One region of the Pseudaquabacterium inlustre genome, then DNA from elsewhere that is predicted to be linked to it. Evidence: riboswitches for the same ligand, from Rfam matches in the RefSeq annotation. Region 1 holds a riboswitch; the other holds the start of a gene.
The links. Region 1 has a riboswitch for S-adenosylhomocysteine ahead of ahcY (adenosylhomocysteinase). Riboswitches for the same ligand answer to the same signal wherever they lie in the genome.
Positions count from the first base shown of each region.

Region 2: it holds a riboswitch for S-adenosylhomocysteine, as region 1 does, so the genes downstream of both, metH (methionine synthase) here and ahcY (adenosylhomocysteinase) in region 1, are expected to answer to the same signal.

Region 1 covers NZ_JBBUTH010000007.1:340,444-350,145, reverse strand. Annotated here, with positions in the region: tRNA gene AACH10_RS13120 (tRNA-Leu) at 1-29, shown strand, start outside; gene AACH10_RS13115 (potassium transporter Kup) at 205-2,154, shown strand; gene AACH10_RS13110 (LysR family transcriptional regulator) at 2,198-3,103, opposite strand; partial or broken gene AACH10_RS13105 (cupin domain-containing protein) at 3,173-3,544, shown strand; gene AACH10_RS13100 (acyl-CoA dehydrogenase family protein) at 3,724-4,995, shown strand; gene AACH10_RS13095 (DUF488 domain-containing protein) at 5,100-5,495, shown strand; gene metF (methylenetetrahydrofolate reductase [NAD(P)H]) at 5,527-6,354, opposite strand; gene ahcY (adenosylhomocysteinase) at 6,356-7,804, opposite strand; S-adenosyl-L-homocysteine riboswitch at 7,886-7,997, opposite strand; gene AACH10_RS13080 (hypothetical protein) at 8,110-8,841, opposite strand; gene ppk2 (polyphosphate kinase 2) at 8,888-9,702, opposite strand, start outside.
Region 2 covers NZ_JBBUTH010000011.1:133,468-143,169, forward strand. Annotated here, with positions in the region: gene AACH10_RS23350 (alpha-2-macroglobulin family protein) at 1-2,149, opposite strand, end outside; gene AACH10_RS23355 (Uma2 family endonuclease) at 2,322-2,942, opposite strand; S-adenosyl-L-homocysteine riboswitch at 2,981-3,087, shown strand; gene metH (methionine synthase) at 3,150-5,897, shown strand; gene AACH10_RS23365 (YifB family Mg chelatase-like AAA ATPase) at 5,912-7,447, opposite strand; gene AACH10_RS23370 (TorF family putative porin) at 7,730-8,482, shown strand; gene AACH10_RS23375 (P-II family nitrogen regulator) at 8,501-8,839, shown strand; gene AACH10_RS23380 (ammonium transporter) at 8,889-9,702, shown strand, end outside.

The DNA of each region.
Region 1 (9,702 bases):
TGGAGGTTCGAGTCCTCTCCTGGGCACCAACACCAGCAAGCAGCCAGCACGCACGTGCTGGCTGTTTTGCTTTGGGCGTCCGGTTCCCTGCCGTGGGGGTGGCGTGGGTGGCGCGGGTGCCATGGGTGGCGCTTATGCGTTCCTGATGCCGGCCGCGGCACCGTGCAGGCCTGTTCACTGACAGCCTGCACAGGGCTGGACATCATGGCCATCGCTGTTCCCGCAGGTGCCGAGCCACCCGTCTCGCCTGCATCCGCTCCTTCTGCTGCCCACCCGCAGCGCAGTTCACGGGCCGCCCTGACCCTGGGCGCCATCGGCGTGGGGTACGGCGACATCGGCACCAGCCCGCTGTACACGATGAAGGAGGTGTTCTCGCCGGCCACCGGTGTGCCGCTGGATGCGCCGCACCTCATCGGCGCGGTGTCGTGCATCGTGTGGGCACTGATGGGGGTGGTCACGCTGAAGTACGTGATCCTGATCCTGCGCGCCGACAACCGGGGCGAGGGCGGCGGCCTGGCGCTCACGGCGCTGGCCGTGCAGGCGGTGGGGCATCGGCCGCGCCTGCGCCGTGCGCTGCTGCTGCTGGGCGTGGCCGGTGCCACGCTGTTCTATGGCGACAGCATCATCACGCCGGCCATCTCGGTGCTGGGCGCGGTGGAGGGGCTGGAGGTGGCCACGCCGGCCTTCAAGCCCTACGTCGTGCCGGCCTCGCTGCTGATCCTGGTGGGGTTGTTCGCGGTGCAGCGGCTGGGCACGGCGGTGGTGGGGCGGCTGTTCGGCCCGGTCATCGTGCTGTGGTTCGGCGTGCTGGCGGCGGCGGGTGTACTCAACATCCTGGCCCAGCCGGGCATCCTGGCGGCGTTGAACCCGCTGCATGCGCTGCACTTCCTGATCGACCGCGGCCCAGGCGTGCTGCTGGCCGTGGGCGCCATCGTGCTGGCGCTCACCGGGGCCGAGGCGCTGTATGCCGACATGGGCCACTTCGGTCGCCAGCCCATCCAGATCGCCTGGACCGGGCTGGTGCTGCCCGCGCTGGCGCTCAACTACCTGGGCCAGGGCGCGCTGCTGATGGGCCAGCCGGCGGCCATCGACAACCCGTTCTTCCGCATGTTTCCGGCCGGGCTGATCTGGCCGGTGCTGCTGCTGGCCACGGCGGCCGCGGTGATCGCCTCGCAGGCAGTGATCTCGGGCGCCTATTCGATGACGCGCCAGGCCATCCAGCTGGGCTTTCTGCCGCGCATGGCGGTGCGCCACACCTCGGCACGCGAGTCGGGCCAGATCTACCTGCCGGCCGTGAACTGGCTGCTGGCCGCTGGCGTGCTGGCCGCGGTGCTGGGCTTCGGCAGCAGCAGCGCGCTGGCCGGCGCCTACGGCATCGCCGTCACGCTGACGATGATGATCACCACCGTGCTCACCTTCGTGGTGGTGCGCCTGGGCTGGCGCCTGCCGGCGCCGCTGGCCTTGGGTGCCACGGCCGTCTTCCTGGCCATCGATGCGCTGCTGGTGGCCGGCTGCGCGATGAAGTTCTTCGACGGCGGCTGGTTCCCGCTGGCCGTGGGGGCGCTGCTGTTCGGGCTGATGCACACCTGGCAGGCCGGCCGGGCCCGCGTGCTGGCGACCATCCGGCGCGATGGCCTGGACCTGGCCGGGTTCGTGGCCACGCTGGATGCTGGCAGCGTGCCGCGTTGCCAGCGCGTGGCGGTGTACCCGGTGGCCGACCCCACGTTGGTGCCGCAGGCGCTGCTGCACAACCTCAAGCACAACCAGGTGCTGCACGCCACCAACGTGGTGGCCACGGTGCAGTTTGCCGAGACGCCCTTCGTCGACGAGGCGCACCGCGTGCAACTCGAGCCGCTGGGCCAGGGCTTCTGGCGCGCGCGGCTGCGCTTCGGCTTCATGGAGCAGCCCGATGTGCCGCGCGCCATGGCGCTGTGCCGTGCGCAGGGTCTGGACGTGCCGATGTTCGAGACCAGCTGGTTCCTCAGCCGCGAAACGCTGGTGCCGGCCGAAGCCGTGGCCGCCCTGCGCGGCCCGCTGCAACGCTGGCGCGACCGCCTGTTCGGCGCGATGAGCCGCAATGCCGGCAGCGCGGCGGCCTACTTCCGCCTGCCCGACAACGCGGTGGTGGAACTGGGCACGCGCGTGCAGGTGTAGGACCGGTCGGACATCGGTGTGTCCCGGGGCGTGGCGCGGCCGCTCAGGCCGCGCCGTCCAGCCGGTGGCGCAGCACCGTCAGGGCCTCGATGGCGGCGCTCACGCGGGCCGGCAGCAAACGGCCGGACGGGTAGATGACGTGGATGGGCATGGACTCGGGGCGGCAGCTGGGCAGCAGTTCCACCAGTTCGCCGCGGGCCAGTTCCTGTTGCGCCAGCATGTCGGGCAGCTGGCAGATGCCCAGGCCCAGCTTCACGGCGGCCAGCAGGCCTTCGGTCTCGTTCACGCGCACCTGCGGCGCCGGCTGCAGCGTCACCGGCTGGCCGCGCTGGCGCAGCTGCCAGGGCCGGTCGCGTCCGCTGGTGGGCAGGCGGAACACGATCGCGGCATGGCCGCCCAGGTCTTCGATGCGGCGTGGCGTGCCGCGCCGCGCCAGGTAGGCCGGGCTGGCGCACAGCACCAGGTGCTGCCGGTCGATGCGGCGGGCCACCAGACTGGAGTCATTGAGCGCGCCGATGCGCACGGCCAGGTCGACGCCGTCGCGCACCAGGTCCACCTGGGTGTCGGTCATGCGCACATCCAGCCGCAGCTGCGGGTAGCGCTCGGCCAGATCGGCCAGCAGCGGCATCACGAAGGTCTTGCCGTAGTACACCGGCAGATCGATGCGCAGCGTGCCCATGGGCACGGCACGGCTGCCCGAGGCTTCGGCCTGCAGGTCCTCCACCTCGGCCAGCACGCGCTGGCAGCGCTGGTACAGGCGCTCGCCATCGGGTGTCAGCGTCACCTGCCGCGTGGTGCGGTGGAACAGCTTCACCCCCAGCGCCGCCTCCAGCCGGCCCACCGCCTTGGCCAGCGTGGACGGGGCCACGCCCTGCTCGCGCGCGGCGGCGGCAAAGCCGCCGTGCTTGGCGGTCTCGGCAAAGGCGATGAACTGCTGCAGGCCCTGCATCGCGTTCCCCTGGCTGATTGACGATGGAATGTCGGCAATGTTACGGCGCGCGAGGCTATTCACGCGGCAATGATGGATCGCCACACTGCGAAGCACGTCAACCGGAGAACCCGCATGAACCTGATCGAACAGACCCCGCCCGCTGCCACGCTGCTGCCGGGCATCCAGCACAGCACCTGGGCCGGCCAGGCCGACGGGCTGGCGCAGCTCTCGCTGTGGCGGCAGAGCCTGGCGGCCGGCGCGGCCACGCCACCGCACCAGCACGACTGCGACGAAGTGGTGCTGTGCCTGGCCGGCTGGGGCGAGGTGCACAGCGACGGCCAGGTGCTGCGCTTCGGCGCCGACACCACGCTGACGCTGCCGCGCGGCCATGTGCACCAGATCTTCAATGTGGGGCCGGAGCCGCTGGAGATCCTGGGCATCTTCGGCGCCTCGCCGGTGCCCACCAGTCTGCCGGATGGCCAGGCGCTGGCGCAGCTGAGGCCGTGCGCCGCGGCACTGGCCTTTGATGCGCATCAAGCGCCGGGCCAGCCCCGTCGCTGCCGCGACAAGCCGGGCCGGTGGGGCCCACCAAGATCGGCGCTCTGCTTGCACCGCCGGCCTGTTGGCCGCACACCGCGATGGACTTCACGCCCTCTCCCCGCAGCCTGGCGCTGCGTGCCCAGATCGAGCGCTTCATGGCCGACCTGGTGCTGCCGTCGATGGCCGAGTGGCACCGCTGGAGCGACGCCGGCGTGTTCCCGCTCGACCTGGTGCTCGACCTGCAGGCCCGCGCGCGCGAGCAGGGACTGTGGAACCTGTGCCTGCCCAAGCTGGCCGACGACGAGCCCGGCACGCGCCTGAGCACCACCGACTACGCCCCGCTGGCCGAGGCCATGGGCCGCGTGCCCTGGGCGGCCGAGCTGTTCAACTGCAACGCGCCCGACAGCGGCAACATGGAGCTGCTGCAGATGTTCGCCTCGCCGATGCAGCGCGAGCGCTGGCTGATGCCGCTGCTGCGTGGCGAGATGCGCTCGTGCTTCGCGATGAGCGAGCCCGACGTGGCCTCGTCCGACCCCACGCAGCTGGAAACCCGCATCACCCGCGATGGTGACCACTATGTGATCAACGGCCGCAAGTGGTTCATCACCGGCGCGGCGCACCCGAACTGCCGCGTCGCCTTGGTGATGGGCCACAGCGCCTCGCCCAGTGACGAGGAGGGCGCTGACCACCACCACAGCCACTCCATCGTGCTGGTGCCGATGGACAGCCCGGGCCTGGCCATCGAGCGCAACATCCCGGTGATGGACCACCAGGCGCTGGACGGGCACTGCGAGCTGGTGTTCCGCAACGTGCGCGTGCCGGTCGATCACTTGCTGGGCGAGGAGGGCGCCGGCTTCGCGATGGCCCAGGCGCGGCTGGGGCCGGGCCGGGTGCACCACGCCATGCGCAGCATCGGCCAGTGCGAGCTGGCGCTGGAGCTGATGTGCGAGCGCGCGCTGGAGCGCCGCACCTTCGGCCAGCGCGTGGGCGACTTCGCCAATGTGCAGGACTGGATCGCCGAAAGTCGATTGGAGATCGACCAGGCGCGCCTGCTCGTGCTTCACGCCGCGTGGAAGATGGACACGCTGGGCAATGCCGCGGCGCGCGTCGACGCGTCGGCGATCAAGTTGGTGACATCGCGCCTGCAGACCCGGGTGCTGGACCGCGCGATGCAGGTCTTTGGCGCTATGGGCCTGACGCCCGACACGCCGCTGGCCCGGCTGTGGGCCTGGGGCCGCGCGCTGCGCCTGCTGGACGGGCCCGACGAGGTGCACCTGCGCACGGTGGCGCGCGCCGAGTTGTCGGGCGCCAAGAAGCGGCGCGGCGCCAATGCCGCGCACCTGCGGCGCTGGATGCCGGCGCCGACCTGAACCCCATCTGACGCGCGTTCGACCCTGCCGCCACGCTACATTGCGCGTGGCGCAAGGCCGGACGCCGGCCGGCGCCGACTTGCAGGAGCACAGGAGGACAGGTCATGGTGTTGCGCATCGTCAGGCTGGGCTCGCCACGGGCCGAGCAGGAAGGCACCCGCATCGGCACCGTGCGCCGGCCGCCGCGCGGCGTGCCCAAGGCCGAGTTCGCCACGCAGAACTGGTACGACGTGTGGTTTCCGCTGCTGGCGCCCAGCGCCGAGACCATGAAGGACGGCCAGGCCGCGGTGGCCGCTGGCGATGACGCCGCCTGGCAGGCCTTTGTCCGCCGCTACCGCAGCGAGATGAAGGCGCCCGAGGCCGAGCAGGCGCTGAACCTGCTGGCCGCGCTGTCGCACACCTCGAACCTGTCGGTGGGGTGCTACTGCGACACCGAAGCGCGCTGCCATCGCAGCCTGCTGCGCGAACTGCTGGCTGCCCGCGGGGCGGATCTGGCATGAGCCCGGGCGCCAAGCGCCCGGTGGCCAACGCTCAGAGCCCCAGGCGCTTGCAGATCTCCAGCGTCAGCGCACTCTGGTTCAGCGCGTAGAAGTGGATGGCCGGCACGCCGCCGGCAATCAGGCGCTCGCACAGGCGCGTCACCACATCCAGCCCGAAGGCGCGGATGCTGGCGGCGTCGTCCATGTAGCCCTCCATCTTCAGCATCACCCAGCGCGGGATCTCGATGCCGTCACGGGCAGCAAACTGCACGATGCGCGAGAAGCTGTGGATGGGCATCACGCCCGGCACGATGGGCACGTCCACGCCCAACGCCCGCACCTCATCCACGAAGTGGAAGTAGGCGTCGGGGTTGAAGAAGAACTGCGTGATCGCCGCATCGGCGCCGCACTTCACCTTGTGGGCGAAATGCTGCAGGTCCTTCTTCGCGTAGCGCTGCTCGGGGTGGTACTCCGGGTAGGCCGCCACCTCGATCTTCCAGTCGGGCCCCTGCGTCTCGCGGATGAAGCTCACCAGTTCCGACGCATAGCGGAACTCGCCCGCCACCGCGGTGCCGCTGGGCAGATCGCCCCGCAGCGCCACGATGCGGCGGATGCCCTGGGCCCGGTAGGTGGCCAGGATCTCGGCAATGCCTTCGCGCGTGGAGCCCACGCAGCTCAGGTGCGGGGCGGCCTCGAAGCCCAGCGCTGCGATGTCGCGCACCGTGGCCAGGGTCTTCTCGCGCGTGGCGCCGCCGGCGCCATAGGTCACGCTGAAGAACTCCGGCTTGAGGGCCGAGAGCTCCTGCACCACGGTCTTGAGCTTCTCCGCCCCCACCGGGGTGTTGGGCGGGAAGAACTCGATGCTGATCGGCAGCGTCATCTCAATAGCGGTAGGTGTCGGGCTTGTACGGACCCTGGACCTGCACGCCGATGTAGGCGGCCTGTTCCTCGGTCAGCGTGGTCAGCTGGGCGTTCAGCGTCACCAGTTGCAGGCGGGCCACCTTCTCGTCGAGGTGCTTGGGCAGCACGTAGACCTTGCCGATGTCGTACGCGTCCTTGTGGGCGTACAGCTCGATCTGGGCCAGCGTCTGGTTGGCGAAGCTGGAGCTCATCACGTAGCTGGGGTGGCCGGTGCCGCAGCCCAGGTTCACCAGGCGGCCCTTGGCCAGCAGGATGATGCGCTTGCCGTCGGGGAAGATCACGTGGTCGACCTGGGGCTTGATCTCCTCCCACTGGCACTTCTCTTCCAGCTTGGCAACCTGGATCTCGTTGTCGAAGTGGCCGATGTTGCAGACGATGGCGTTGTTCTTCATCGCCGCCATGTGCTCATAGGTGATCACGTCGCGGTTGCCGGTGGTGGTGACGAAGATGTCGGCCTGGGCGGCGGCCCAGTCCATCGTCACCACGCGGTAGCCTTCCATCGCGGCCTGCAGCGCGTTGATCGGGTCGATCTCGGTCACCCACACCTGGGCGCTCAGTGCGCGCAGGGCCTGGGCGCTGCCCTTGCCCACGTCGCCGTAACCGCACACCACGGCGATCTTGCCGGCGATCATCACGTCGGTGGCGCGCTTGATGCCGTCCACCAGGCTTTCGCGGCAGCCGTACAGGTTGTCGAACTTGCTCTTGGTGACGCTGTCGTTGACGTTGATGGCGCGGAACATCAGCTGGCCCTTGGCCGACATCTCGTTCAGGCGGTGCACGCCGGTCGTGGTCTCTTCGGTCACGCCCAGGATCTGCGCGCTCTTGCGGCTGTACCAGGTGGGGTCCTTGGCCAGTGTGGCCTTGATCGAGGCGAACAGCTCGCGCTCTTCCTCGCTGCCCGGGTTGGCGATCACCGAGGCGTCCTTCTCGGCCTTCTTGCCCAGGTGCATCAGCAGCGTGGCATCGCCGCCGTCGTCCAGGATCATGTTCGGGCCTTCGCCGGGCGTGCCAGCGGCGCCGAATTCGAAGATGCGGTGGGTGTAGTCCCAGTAGTCGCGCAGCGTCTCACCCTTGTAGGCGAACACCGGCGTGCCCTTGGCCACCAGGGCGGCGGCGGCGTGGTCCTGCGTGCTGAAGATGTTGCAGCTGGCCCAGCGCACCTCGGCGCCGAGGGCCTGCAGCGTCTCCACCAGCACGGCGGTCTGGATGGTCATGTGCAGGCTGCCGGTGATGCGCGCGCCCTTGAGCGGCTGCGCGGCGGCGTATTCGGTGCGGATGGCCATCAGCGCCGGCATCTCGGTCTCGGCGATGTTGAGTTCCTTGCGGCCCCAGTCGGCAAGCGACAGGTCGGCAATGGCGTACTGGTCGGCGGCCAGGGCGGTGTGGATGGCGTTCAGGGGGGCGTTCATCGTTCAGCTCTCCAGGGCGGGTGAAGATCACGCCGGGGGCGAACGGGAACCTGTGGCACCCACTCACCCTCGGCACAAACTGCTGGGTGAGCGCGGTTGCAGGAGACTGGCCGACAGCGGGCCCGACTCGACATGTGTTCCGAGCCTGGGGCCTGCACGACGGGTCGGCGGCCTCGCAACGCTCCTCGGAACGGGGCGCATTCTACGCAGAGCCACTCGGCCTGCACCGGCCGCGGCGCGTGAAACAGAGTGCGAAGCGTGGGCTTTTTCGCCCCCGCAGGCGCTGGCGGGGCGTCAAGACGCCATCAGGCCGGCATCAGGCGGCGGGCCACCTCGGCGGCCACCGCCTCGACGCCGCTTTGCAGCGCCTTGCGCGCCTGCTCGACCTGGCCCAGCAGCGCCTGCACGTTGTCGAATCGCTCGGGCATGTCCACCACCTCCAGGTGCGTGGCACGCGGGTCCAGCCCACGGAAGCCGGCGGTGAACACCGCGTCCAGCAGCGGCTTGCTGCCGGCGCCGGTCTGCGCGGGAATGACCTTCACGCCGACCATCAGGGCCGGCGCGTAGGCCGCCAGGCCGTGCAGCGCCACGAAGCGGCCCATCACGTTGGCCAGCAGCAGCGCATCGGCCTGCGGCGCCTTGCGGCGCATCTGGGCCATCAGCTTGTCTTCGCTGTCGGCAGCTTCCACCGGCACCAGCAGGGTCTTCACCTCGGCCTCGGACAGTTCGTCGGCCAGGGCCTGCACGAAGTGCTCGTGCAACTGGGTCTTGTCGGGGTCGAGCGCGGCGGTGAGCTTCTCGCTCTTCAGGTACTCGTCGGTCTCGGTGACGGCGCGTGTCAGCACCCGGCCGACGATGCCGCGCGCCAGCGGCGGCGCCGCGGCGATGACGACCTCGTACTCCTCGACGAAGGGTGGGTCGGCCACCGCCAGGCGGCGAAACGGCGCGCTGCGCGCGGCGAGGGACACACCCGGCAGGGCGAGTGCCGCACCACCCGCCAGGCCGCTGGACAGCAGGCGGCGTCGATCGAACGTCATGCCGCGATGCTAGCGGCTCCGCGGTGTGGCGGTGTGGTGGCCTGGCTCAGCTGTTGCCTTGCGACAGCAGGTCCTCTCCCGTGCCGGGCACCAGCGAGGGCCGGCCGACGATCAGCGGATCGACCGCGCCGATGGTGCCCAGGTCGCGCCGCGCGAAGGGCATGCGGTGCAGCACGTAGCGCATGGCGTTCAGGCGTGCGCGCTTCTTGCAATCGCTCTTGATCACGGTCCACGGCGCATCGCTGGTGTCGCAGTGCAGGAACATGGCCTCCTTGGCGCGTGTGTAGTCGTCCCACTTGTCCAGGCTGGCCAGGTCCACCGGGCTCAGCTTCCACTGCTTGAGCGGGTGCAGCTTGCGCTCCTTGAAGCGGCGGCGCTGCTCGTCCCGGCTGACCGAGAACCAGAACTTGAACAGGTGTATGCCGCTGCGCACCAGCTGGCGCTCGAACTCGGGGCACTGGCGCAGGAACTCGTCGTACTCGCGCTCGCTGCAAAAGCCCATCACCCGCTCGACGCCGGCGCGGTTGTACCAGCTGCGGTCGAACATCACGATCTCGCCGGCCGTGGGCAGGTGCTGGATGTAGCGCTGGAAGTACCACTGGCCGCGCTCCACCTCGCTGGGCTTTTCCAGCGCCACCACGCGCGCACCGCGCGGGTTCAGGTGCTCCATGAAGCGCTTGATCGTGCCGCCCTTGCCGGCCGCGTCGCGCCCCTCGAACAGGATGACCACGCGCGCGCCGGTCTCCTTCACCCAGGCCTGCAGCTTCAGCAGTTCCACCTGGAGGCGGTATTTCTGGCGCTCGTAGGTGCGGCGGCTCAGCAGGTTCTTGTACGGGTAGCCGCCTTCGCGCCAGCCGGGGG
Region 2 (9,702 bases), on a different contig from region 1:
CGCTCTCGCCGGCCGCCGGGCCGCCCGACAGGTAGTCGAGCCGCAGGCCCACAGGGGCCTGGCTGCCGGCCGCATCCACCATCAGGGGTCCGGGCGGCGACAGCACCTGCGCCTTCAGCACCGGCAGGCGGAACTCCTCGACCCGGAACTGGCCGCCGGTGACCGACGGCCCGGCCTCGATCTGCCAGGCGCCGCGCTTGAAGCCCTCGGGCAGCGGCCACACGATCTCGGCCGTGCCGCGGGCGTCCCAGCGCAGCGGCAGGCTGCGCCGCTCGCCGCTGCCCAGGTGCACCAGCGAGGCCTGGGCCGGCAGCACGCCGGCCGGCGGCAGGGCCAGTGCGCCGCGCGCGTCGAGCTGGCGCCAGAACAGGCGCGCATGCAGCGTCTCGCCCGGGCGCAGCAGGTTGCGCGCCAGCACCGCGTGCACGCGCGCGCTGCCGCCGTCGCCCCACATCAGCGAGGCCAGCTGCTCGAAGCGCCAGCTCTCGATGCCGCGCTGCCAGCGGCTGCTGGCCAGGCCCAGGTCGTCGCCCTCGCGGGCAAAGGCGTACAGCGGACAGCTCCAGTCCTCGGCATCGGCGTTGGGCAGGTTCAGCGTGACCCAGCCATCGGCGTTGCTGCGGCCCTGGGCCTGCACCTGGCCGCGGCAGTTGCGCAGCGTGATCGCGGCATCGGTCACCACGCGTGCGTTGGTCAGCCGCGTGACCCACACCGCCACCTGGCGCGGGCCGGCGTGCTCGCCGCGCTGACCGAGATGCAGGTGCACGGCCAGATCCGTCACCAAAGCGCCGGCACGCACCTGCATCGGCTGCGCGCCGTCGAGCAGGCCGCGGCCGAGCAGGCGGCTTTCCACTTCCAGCAGGTGCAGGCCCGGCTGGCCCAGCGGAATGCCCAGCACCTCGAACTGCGCCGCGCCCTCGCGCCGCGGCAGCGGTTGCTGGCGGTGGCCGGGCAACTGGCGCAGCCAGGACACGGCGCGGGTGTCGATGGCGCTGCCGTCGGCACCGTCGCGCGGCTGGGGCAGCTTGAACGGGAAGCGTGCCGGGGCCGTGCGCGGGCTGGCGTCGGCAGCAGGGGCGGCGTCGCCCTCGAACTCGCCATTCATCTGCGCGTGGCTGTCGTCGGCCTGCTGCAGGCGGCCCAGCGTCTGCAGCGCCTCGACGATGGCCGCCTCGTCGGCGATGCGCAGCGTGCGCAGCAGCACCTGGCTGCCTTGCGGCTTGCCTTCCACGCCGCGCACCGTGATGGGCACCACGCCGCCCAGTGCGCGCTCGGCGATGCCGAAGTCGGCGCCGAACTTGGCCAGCGGCGGCAGCGGGCCCATCTGCACGGCCAGCACATCAGCGGGGCGGCTGCGCACGCCGGCCAGCAGGTCGTCGCCCTGGCCGCCGCGCAGCCGCGCCGGCCACTGCACGGTGTAGCGCTGGTTGGCCTTCAGGTCGGGGAACTCGATCTGGTCCAGCACCTCGGCGGCCAGCGCGTCGTTGCCGGCGGGCGTCAACGTGGGGCGCACCGTGCGTCCGTCAGCGCCGCGCAGCCGCAGGCCGGCCAGATCGCCACGCTGCACCGGCTGGGTGAACTGCAGGCGCACCGGCTCCAGCGGGTTGCAGCCGCTGGCGGCGTTGCTGCGGTTGCACAGCACGGCCAGCGGCCAGCGCCCGCGCACCGTGTAGTCGAAGCGCTGGCCCTGCCAGGTGTCGATGCCCGGCGTGGGCAGCTCGGGTGTGCGCACGGGGTTCAGCCAGCGCAGCGATGCGGCGGTGCCGTCGGGCAGGCGCGTCTGGCAGCGCAGCGTGATCCAGCCTTCGGCATCGCCCTGGGCGATGCCCAGGCTGCGCAAGGCCTCACGCCGCTCGGCGCCGGTGACCACCTGCACCGGCACTTCCGAGCGCACGCCCCAGACATCGCACACCGCGCGCGGCGGGCCGGACAGCGCAGCGGCCGGCCGCAGCGCGAACACCGGCCGCTCGCCCACCGCTGTGTCCGCAAAGGGGCGGACTTCGGCGATGCGTGGCTGGCGCGCGGGGGCGGCCTGGGCGGGCGCCACGCACAGCATGGACAGCGCGCCCAGCCATGCCAGTCCCAGCCCCAGCCGCACCCGCAGATGGCCCGGCGCCTGCCGATGCACTGGTGTGGCAAGCCTGCTCATGCGTTCCCTCTCGTGTGCTGTGGCATCCGCTCGTGCCCCGGCCCGGCAGCCGCCGGACGCGGCCATTGTGCGCAAAGGCGATGACGCACCGACGGCGGCCGGGCCGGTCACCCGCTTGCAACGGGAGGCGAGTGCAGGCCGCCCGAGGACTGCGGCCCGGTCAGGGGGGGGCTCAGGGCGGCGGCGGGGCGGCAGGCGCGGCGGCCGGCTCCAGATCGGCCCACATCGCCTCGGGTGGCACGGTGAGATCGACGCTGGCCAGGTGCACGGCCTGGCCGGCCTCGCTGGGATGCAGCACCCACAGGCCATCGGCGCCCTTGCGGAACAGGTCGCAGCGCAGGCGGTCCACATCCACCAGCAGGTACTCGCGCAGGCTGGGCAGCTGGCGGTAGGCGGCGAACTTGTCGCCGCGGTCGAAGGCGCCGGTGGAGGGGGAGAGCACTTCGGCCACCAGCACCGGCTCGCGCTTGATCAGGCGGTCGGACAGATCAGACGCGCTGCAGGTGACCATCAGGTCGGGGTAGAAGAAGCAGTCGGCGGCCTCGACGCGCAGCTTCAGGTCATGGGCATAGACGCGGCAAGGGCTGCCCGCGAGGTGCTGACGCAGCGCCATCACCAGGTTCAGCGCGACGGTGTTGTTGCGGTCTTCACCTCCCGCCATCGCGAACACCTCACCCGCGATGAACTCGGTCTTTTCCGTCTGGCCGGCATCCCAGGCGAGGTATTCCTCGGCCGTCATGCGCGGCTTTTGCAAGGCGTATCCCACGGCGCGCTCCGATGCGATGAGGCTCATGCGGGGCACTTTACTAGCCCACACTCTAGAATGCGACCCCTCCCGAGGAGCGTTGCGACGGCGGTTCTGTGCACCAGATACCCGCCGCCAGGCTCGGGACCGCGGACCGCTTGAGCGTCCGCGACGGCAACGGCGCTCACCCCACGCTGTATCCATCAGGCGTCCCGGGTGAGCCGGGCGCTACTCCTGTTGCCCGAGCCCGCTGCCATGACGACCGCTTCTTCCAACACCACTGTCGCCCCGATGCGCCTCTCAGGCCTGGAGCCGGTCTCCATCGGCCAGGGCACGCTGTTCCTCAACATCGGCGAGCGCACCAACGTCACCGGCAGCCGCGTGTTCGCGAAGATGATCCTCGAAGGCCGCTTCGAGGATGCGCTGAGCGTGGCGCGCCAGCAGGTGGAGAACGGCGCCCAGGTCATCGACATCAACATGGACGAGGCCATGCTGGACAGCCAGGCGGCGATGGTGCGCTTCCTGAACCTGATCGCCAGCGAGCCCGAGATCGCGCGCGTGCCGATCATGATCGACAGCTCGAAGTGGAGCGTGATCGAGGCCGGCCTGAAGTGCATCCAGGGCAAGGGCATCGTCAACTCGATCAGCCTGAAGGAGGGCGAGGCCGAGTTCAAGCGCCAGGCCACGCTGGTGCGCCGCTACGGCGCCGCCACCGTGGTGATGGCCTTCGACGAGCAGGGCCAGGCCGACACCTACCAGCGCAAGATCGAGATCTGCCGGCGCGCGTACACGATCCTGGTCGACGAGGTGGGCTTCCCGCCCGAGGACATCATCTTCGACCCCAACATCTTCGCGATCGCCACCGGCATCGAGGAGCATGCCAACTACGCGGTCGACTTCATCGAGGCCACGCGCTGGATCAAGGCCAACCTGCCGGGCGCCAAGGTGTCGGGCGGTGTGTCGAACGTGAGCTTCAGCTTCCGCGGCAATGAGCCGGTGCGCGAGGCCATCCACACCGTGTTCCTGTACCACGCCATCCAGGCGGGCATGGACATGGGCATCGTCAATGCCGGCATGGTGGGCGTGTACGACGACATCCCGGCCGATCTGCGCGAGCGCGTGGAAGACGTGGTGCTGAATCGCCGCGAAGACGCCACCGAACGTTTGCTGGAAGTGGCCGAGAGCGTGAAGGGCGCGGCCAAGGACGACACGGCCAAGCTGGCCTGGCGCGCGGGTGACGTGAACGCGCGCCTGAGCCACGCGCTGGTGCACGGCATCACCGACTTCATCACCACCGACACCGAGGAATGCTGGCAGGCCATCCGCGCCGGCGGCGGCCGCCCGCTGCATGTGATCGAAGGCCCGCTGATGGCCGGCATGAACGTGGTGGGCGACCTGTTCGGCCAGGGCAAGATGTTCCTGCCCCAGGTGGTCAAGAGCGCCCGCGTGATGAAGCAGGCCGTGGCCCACCTGCTGCCCTACATCGAGGAAGAAAAGCGCCAGCTCGAAGCCGCCGGCGGCGATGTGAAGGCCAAGGGCAAGGTGGTGATCGCCACCGTAAAGGGCGACGTGCACGACATCGGCAAGAACATCGTCACGGTGGTCCTGCAGTGCAACAACTTCGAGGTGGTCAACATGGGCGTGATGGTCCCGTGCCAGGACATCCTCGCCAAGGCCAAGGTGGAAGGCGCCGACATCATCGGCCTCTCCGGCCTGATCACGCCCAGCCTGGAAGAGATGCAGCACGTGGCGGCCGAGATGCAGCGCGACGACTACTTCCGCGTCAAGAAGATCCCGCTGCTGATCGGCGGCGCCACCTGCAGCCGCGTGCACACCGCCGTGAAGATCGCGCCGAACTACGAGGGCCCGGTGGTCTATGTGCCCGATGCCAGCCGCTCGGTGGGCGTGTGCTCGGATCTGCTGAGCGACGAGCGCGCCACCAAGTTCATCGACGAACTGAAGGCCGACTACGACAAGGTGCGTGAGCTGCACGCCGGCAAGAAGGCCACGCCGCTGGTGACGCTGGCCCAGGCCCGCGCCAACAAGACGAAGATCGACTGGGCGGCCTACACGCCGCCGGCGCCCAAGTTCATCGGCCGCCGCCAGTTCAAGAATTACGACCTGGCCGAGCTGGCCACCTGCATCGACTGGGCGCCGTTCTTCCAGACCTGGGACCTGGCGGGCAAGTTCCCCGAGATCCTGAAGGACGAGGTCGTCGGCGACGAGGCCGTGCGCGTGTTCAGCGACGGCAAGCGCCTGCTGCAGCGCGCCATCGACGGCCGCTGGCTGCAGGCCAACGGCGTGGTGGGCTTCTGGCCCGCCAACACGGTGGACGACGACACCATCGCGATCTACACCGACGAATCACGCAGCGAGGTGCTGATGCACTGGCGCCCGCTGCGCCTGCAGACCGAGCGCCCGGTGGTGGACGGCGTGGCGCGACCGAACCGCAGCCTGGCCGACTACATCGCGCCGCGCGCCGATGCCGGCGGCAAGCACGACTACATCGGCCTGTTCGCCGTCACCGCCGGCCTGGGCGCCGACAAGAAGACGGCGCAGTTCGAGGCCGACCACGACGACTACTCGGCCATCATGTTGAAGGCCATCGCCGACCGCCTGGCCGAAGCCTTTGCCGAGCGCCTGCACCAGCGCGTGCGCACCGAGCTGTGGGGCTATGCGCCCGACGAGGCGCTGAGCAACGAGCAGCTCATTGCCGAGCGGTACCGCGGCATCCGCCCGGCACCCGGTTACCCGGCCTGCCCCGACCACCATGTCAAGCGTGCGATGTTCCAGGCCCTGAACGCCGAGGACATCGGCATGGGCCTGACCGAAAGCCTGGCGATGACGCCGGCGGCCTCGGTCAGCGGCTTCTACCTGGCCCACCCCGAGGCGGCGTACTTCAACGTGGGCCGCATCGGCGACGACCAGCTGGCCGCCTGGGCCGCCGGTGAGGCGCTGGACGAGGCCGCCGCGCGGCGCCTGCTGGCGCCGGTGCTGGGCTGAAGCCGTTCAAGCGGTCAAGCGCCCGGCAACGCTCTCCGGTACTGCAGCGCCTCGGCCACCTGCGGCACGCCGATCTCGGCCGCGCCGGCCAGGTCGGCAATCGTGCGGGCCACCTTGATCACCCGGTGCAGGCCGCGGCCTGACCAGCCCAGGCGCGTGGCCGCCTGCTGCAGGAACTGCGCGGCGGCCGGCGCCAGGTCGGCCAGCGCGTCCAGTTCGGCGGCTTCCAGCAGCGCGTTGGCCTTGCCCTGGCGCGCCGTCTGGCGCTCGGCGGCGCGGGCCACGCGCTCGGCCACGGTGGCGCTGGGCTCGCCCTCAGCGTGGGCCAGCAATTCGGCCGGTGCCACGGCGGCCACCTCCACCTGCAGGTCGATGCGGTCGAGCAGCGGGCCCGACAGCCGGCCCTGGTAGCGGCTGATCTGCTCGGGCGTGCAGCGGCAGCTGCGCCCGGCCACCTGGGCGCCCAGCCAGCCGCAGGGGCAGGGGTTCATCGCCGCCACCAGCTGGAAGGCGGCCGGAAACTGCGCCTGCCGCGCCGCGCGCGAGATCGTGATGCGCCGCGTTTCCAGCGGCTCGCGCAGGGCCTCGAGCGCGCTGCGGGGAAATTCGGGCAGTTCATCCAGGAACAGGATGCCCCCATGCGCCAGCGAGATCTCGCCCGGCCGCGGCGGTGAGCCGCCACCCACCAGGGCCACGGCGCTGGCGGAATGGTGCGGCGCCCGGTGTGGCCGCTCGCGCCAGCGCGCGGCGTCGAAGCCTGCGGCGGCCAGGCCCTGCAGCGCGGCGCTGTCCAGCGCTTCGTCGTCGCTCATGGGCGGCAGCAGGCCGCCCAGGCGCTGGGCCAGCATCGATTTGCCGCTGCCAGGCGGGCCCACCATCAGGAGCGAATGCCGGCCGGCCGCGGCGATCTCGAGTGCGCGCTTGGCGGCGGCCTGTCCGCGCACGTCGCGCAGATCCGGCGGGCTGGCAGCCGGCGGGGCGGGCGGCGGCGGGATGACGACCGGCAGTGCTTCAGCGGGAGCCTCGTCGCTGTCGGGGCGCATCGCGCGCACCACGTCCATCAGGTGGCTGGCGCCGCACACCTGCACGCCGCCGGCGCGGGCGGCGGCCTCGGCGCTGGCCTGCGGCAGCACCAGGGTGCGGTTGGCGCCGGTGCGCCGCAAGGCCAGCGCCAAGGCCAGGGCGCCGCGCACCGGGCGCAGTTCGCCGGCCAGGCTCAGCTCGCCGGCAAATTCGGCCTGCGCCAGCTTGGCGGCATCGAGCTGGCCGTCGGCGGCCAGGATGCCGAGCGCGATCGGCAGGTCGAAGCGGCCGCTTTCCTTGGGCAGATCGGCGGGCGCCAGGTTGACCGTGATGCGCTTGTTGTGGGGAAAAGTGAAGCCCGAGGTGGTGAGCGCGGCGCGCACGCGCTCGCGCGCCTCCTTCACCTCGGTGTCGGCCAGGCCCACCAGCGTGAAGCTGGGCAGGCCGTTGGCCAGGTGCACTTCCACCTGCACCGGGGGCGCGTCCAGCCCGTCCAGGGCCCGGCTGGTGATCACGGCCAGCGACATCGTGGTGCCTCCTCCCGATGCGTTGTGGGTGTGCGCCGATTGTGTGCACGGGCTCGGGGCGGGTGGCAAGCCCTGCTTTATGCACCGCAGTGGTGCGTTTTGTGGGCTCGCGCCGTTGCGGTGCGCATTTGCGCCGCATCTCGGCGCAGGCTCACCGCTCTGGGGCGTGTTGCGCTGGCGTGAACGTGGCGATCGGGCGGCTGGGTGCCGAATCGGTGGTGGCACGGAAGCTGCAGAAGTTGCACAGCCAACGACCTTCCACCACGACACACCGGAGCATCCATGAAGAAGACCTCGATCATCCTGAGCGCAGCCCTCGCCGCCGCCGCCGCCGCCGCCGTGCCCAGCCTGGCGTTCGCCGACGACGGCCTGGCCTACAACATCGGTGCGGTGTCCGACTACCGCTACCGCGGCATCTCGCAGACCCGCCTGAAGCCCGCGCTGCAGGGTGGCGTCGACTACACCAAGGGCGCCTTCTACCTGGGTGCCTGGGCCTCCACGATCAAGTGGATCAAGGACGCGTCGGGCGACGCCGGTCTCGAGGTCGACCTGTACGGCGGCTACAAGGGCGAGATCAGCAAGGACTTCACCTACGACGTCGGCGTGCTGAACTACTGGTACCCCAGCGCCGTGACGCCGGCCTGGTCGGCCGCCTACCGCAACCCGAACACCACCGAGCTGTACGGCGCGCTGACCTACGGCCCGGTGACGGCCAAGTACTCGCACGGCTTCACCAACCTGTTCGGCAACGTCGACAGCAAGAACAGCTACTACCTGGACCTGTCGGCCACGTTCGAGGTCGCCGGTCTGTCGGTGGTGCCGCACGTGGGCTACCAGAAGGTCAAGAACACGGCCAACGCCTCGTACACCGACTACTCGATCACCGTGTCGAAGGACTTCGGCGGCATCGTGCCCAGCGTCGCGCTGGTGGGCACCGACGCCGACAAGGGCTTCTACGTGCCGGGCGCTGCCGCCAACAGCAGCAAGTTCCTGGGCAAGGCGGCGCTGGTTGTCGGCGTCAAGTACAACTTCTGAACTCCCTGGAGCAAAGCCATGAAGATGGTGACCGCCATCGTCAAGCCGTTCAAGCTGGACGAAGTTCGTGAGGCCCTCAGCGCCATCGGCGTGCAAGGCATCACCGTGACCGAGGTCAAGGGCTTCGGCCGGCAGAAGGGCCACACGGAGCTGTACCGCGGCGCCGAGTACGTGGTCGACTTCCTGCCCAAGGTGAAGATCGAGGCCGCCGTGGACGACGCCATCGTCGACCGCGTGATCGAGGCCATCGAGGGCTCGGCCCGCACCGGAAAGATCGGCGACGGAAAGATCTTCGTCTCGCCGCTCGAGCAGGTGGTGCGCATCCGCACCGGCGAGACCGGCAAGGACGCGCTGTAAGCCGCATCCCATCCGGCAAGAAGAGAACCTCCACGAAAGACACGCGATCATGAGAAAGCTGTTTGCTTCCCTCGCCCTGGGCCTCGCGGTCCTGGGCTTTGCGGGCACGTCGTTGGCGCAGGACGGCGCGGCCTCGGCCCCGGCGGCCACCGCCTCGGCCGCGGCCGACACCGCGTCGACCCCGGCTGCCGCTGCACCGGCGGCGCCGGCTGCTGCCGCATCGGCGGCCGCCGAGCCGGCCTCCGCGGCCGCCTCCACCCCCGTGGCCAACAAGGGCGACAACGCCTGGATGCTGGTCTCCACCCTGCTGGTCATCATGATGACCGTGCCGGGCCTGGCGCTGTTCTACGGCGGCCTGGTGCGCAGCAAGAACATCCTGTCGGTGCTGATGCAGGTGCTGGTCACGTTCTCGCTGATCGTCGTGCTGTGGGCCCTGTACGGCTACAGCCTGGCGTTCACCGAGGGCAATGCCTACATCGGCGGCTTCGACCGGCTGTTCCTGAAGGGCGTGTTCGACGCGGCCAAGGGTGAGTTCGCGATGGCGGCCACCTTCAGCAAGGGCGTCTACATCCCCGAACTGCTGTTCGCGGCCTTCCAGGCCACGTTCGCCGGCATCACCTGCTGCCTGATCGTCGGCGCCTTCGCCGAGCGCATCAAGTTCTCGGCCGTGCTGCTGTTCTCGGCGCTGTGGTTCACCTTCAGCTACGCCCCGATCGCCCACATGGTCTGGTACTGGATGGGCCCGGACGCCTACGCCAGCAAGGACGTGGTCGACGCGATGAACGCCAAGGCCGGCCTGATCTGGCAGTGGGGTGCGCTGGACTTCGCTGGCGGCACCGTGGTGCACATCAACGCCGCCGTGG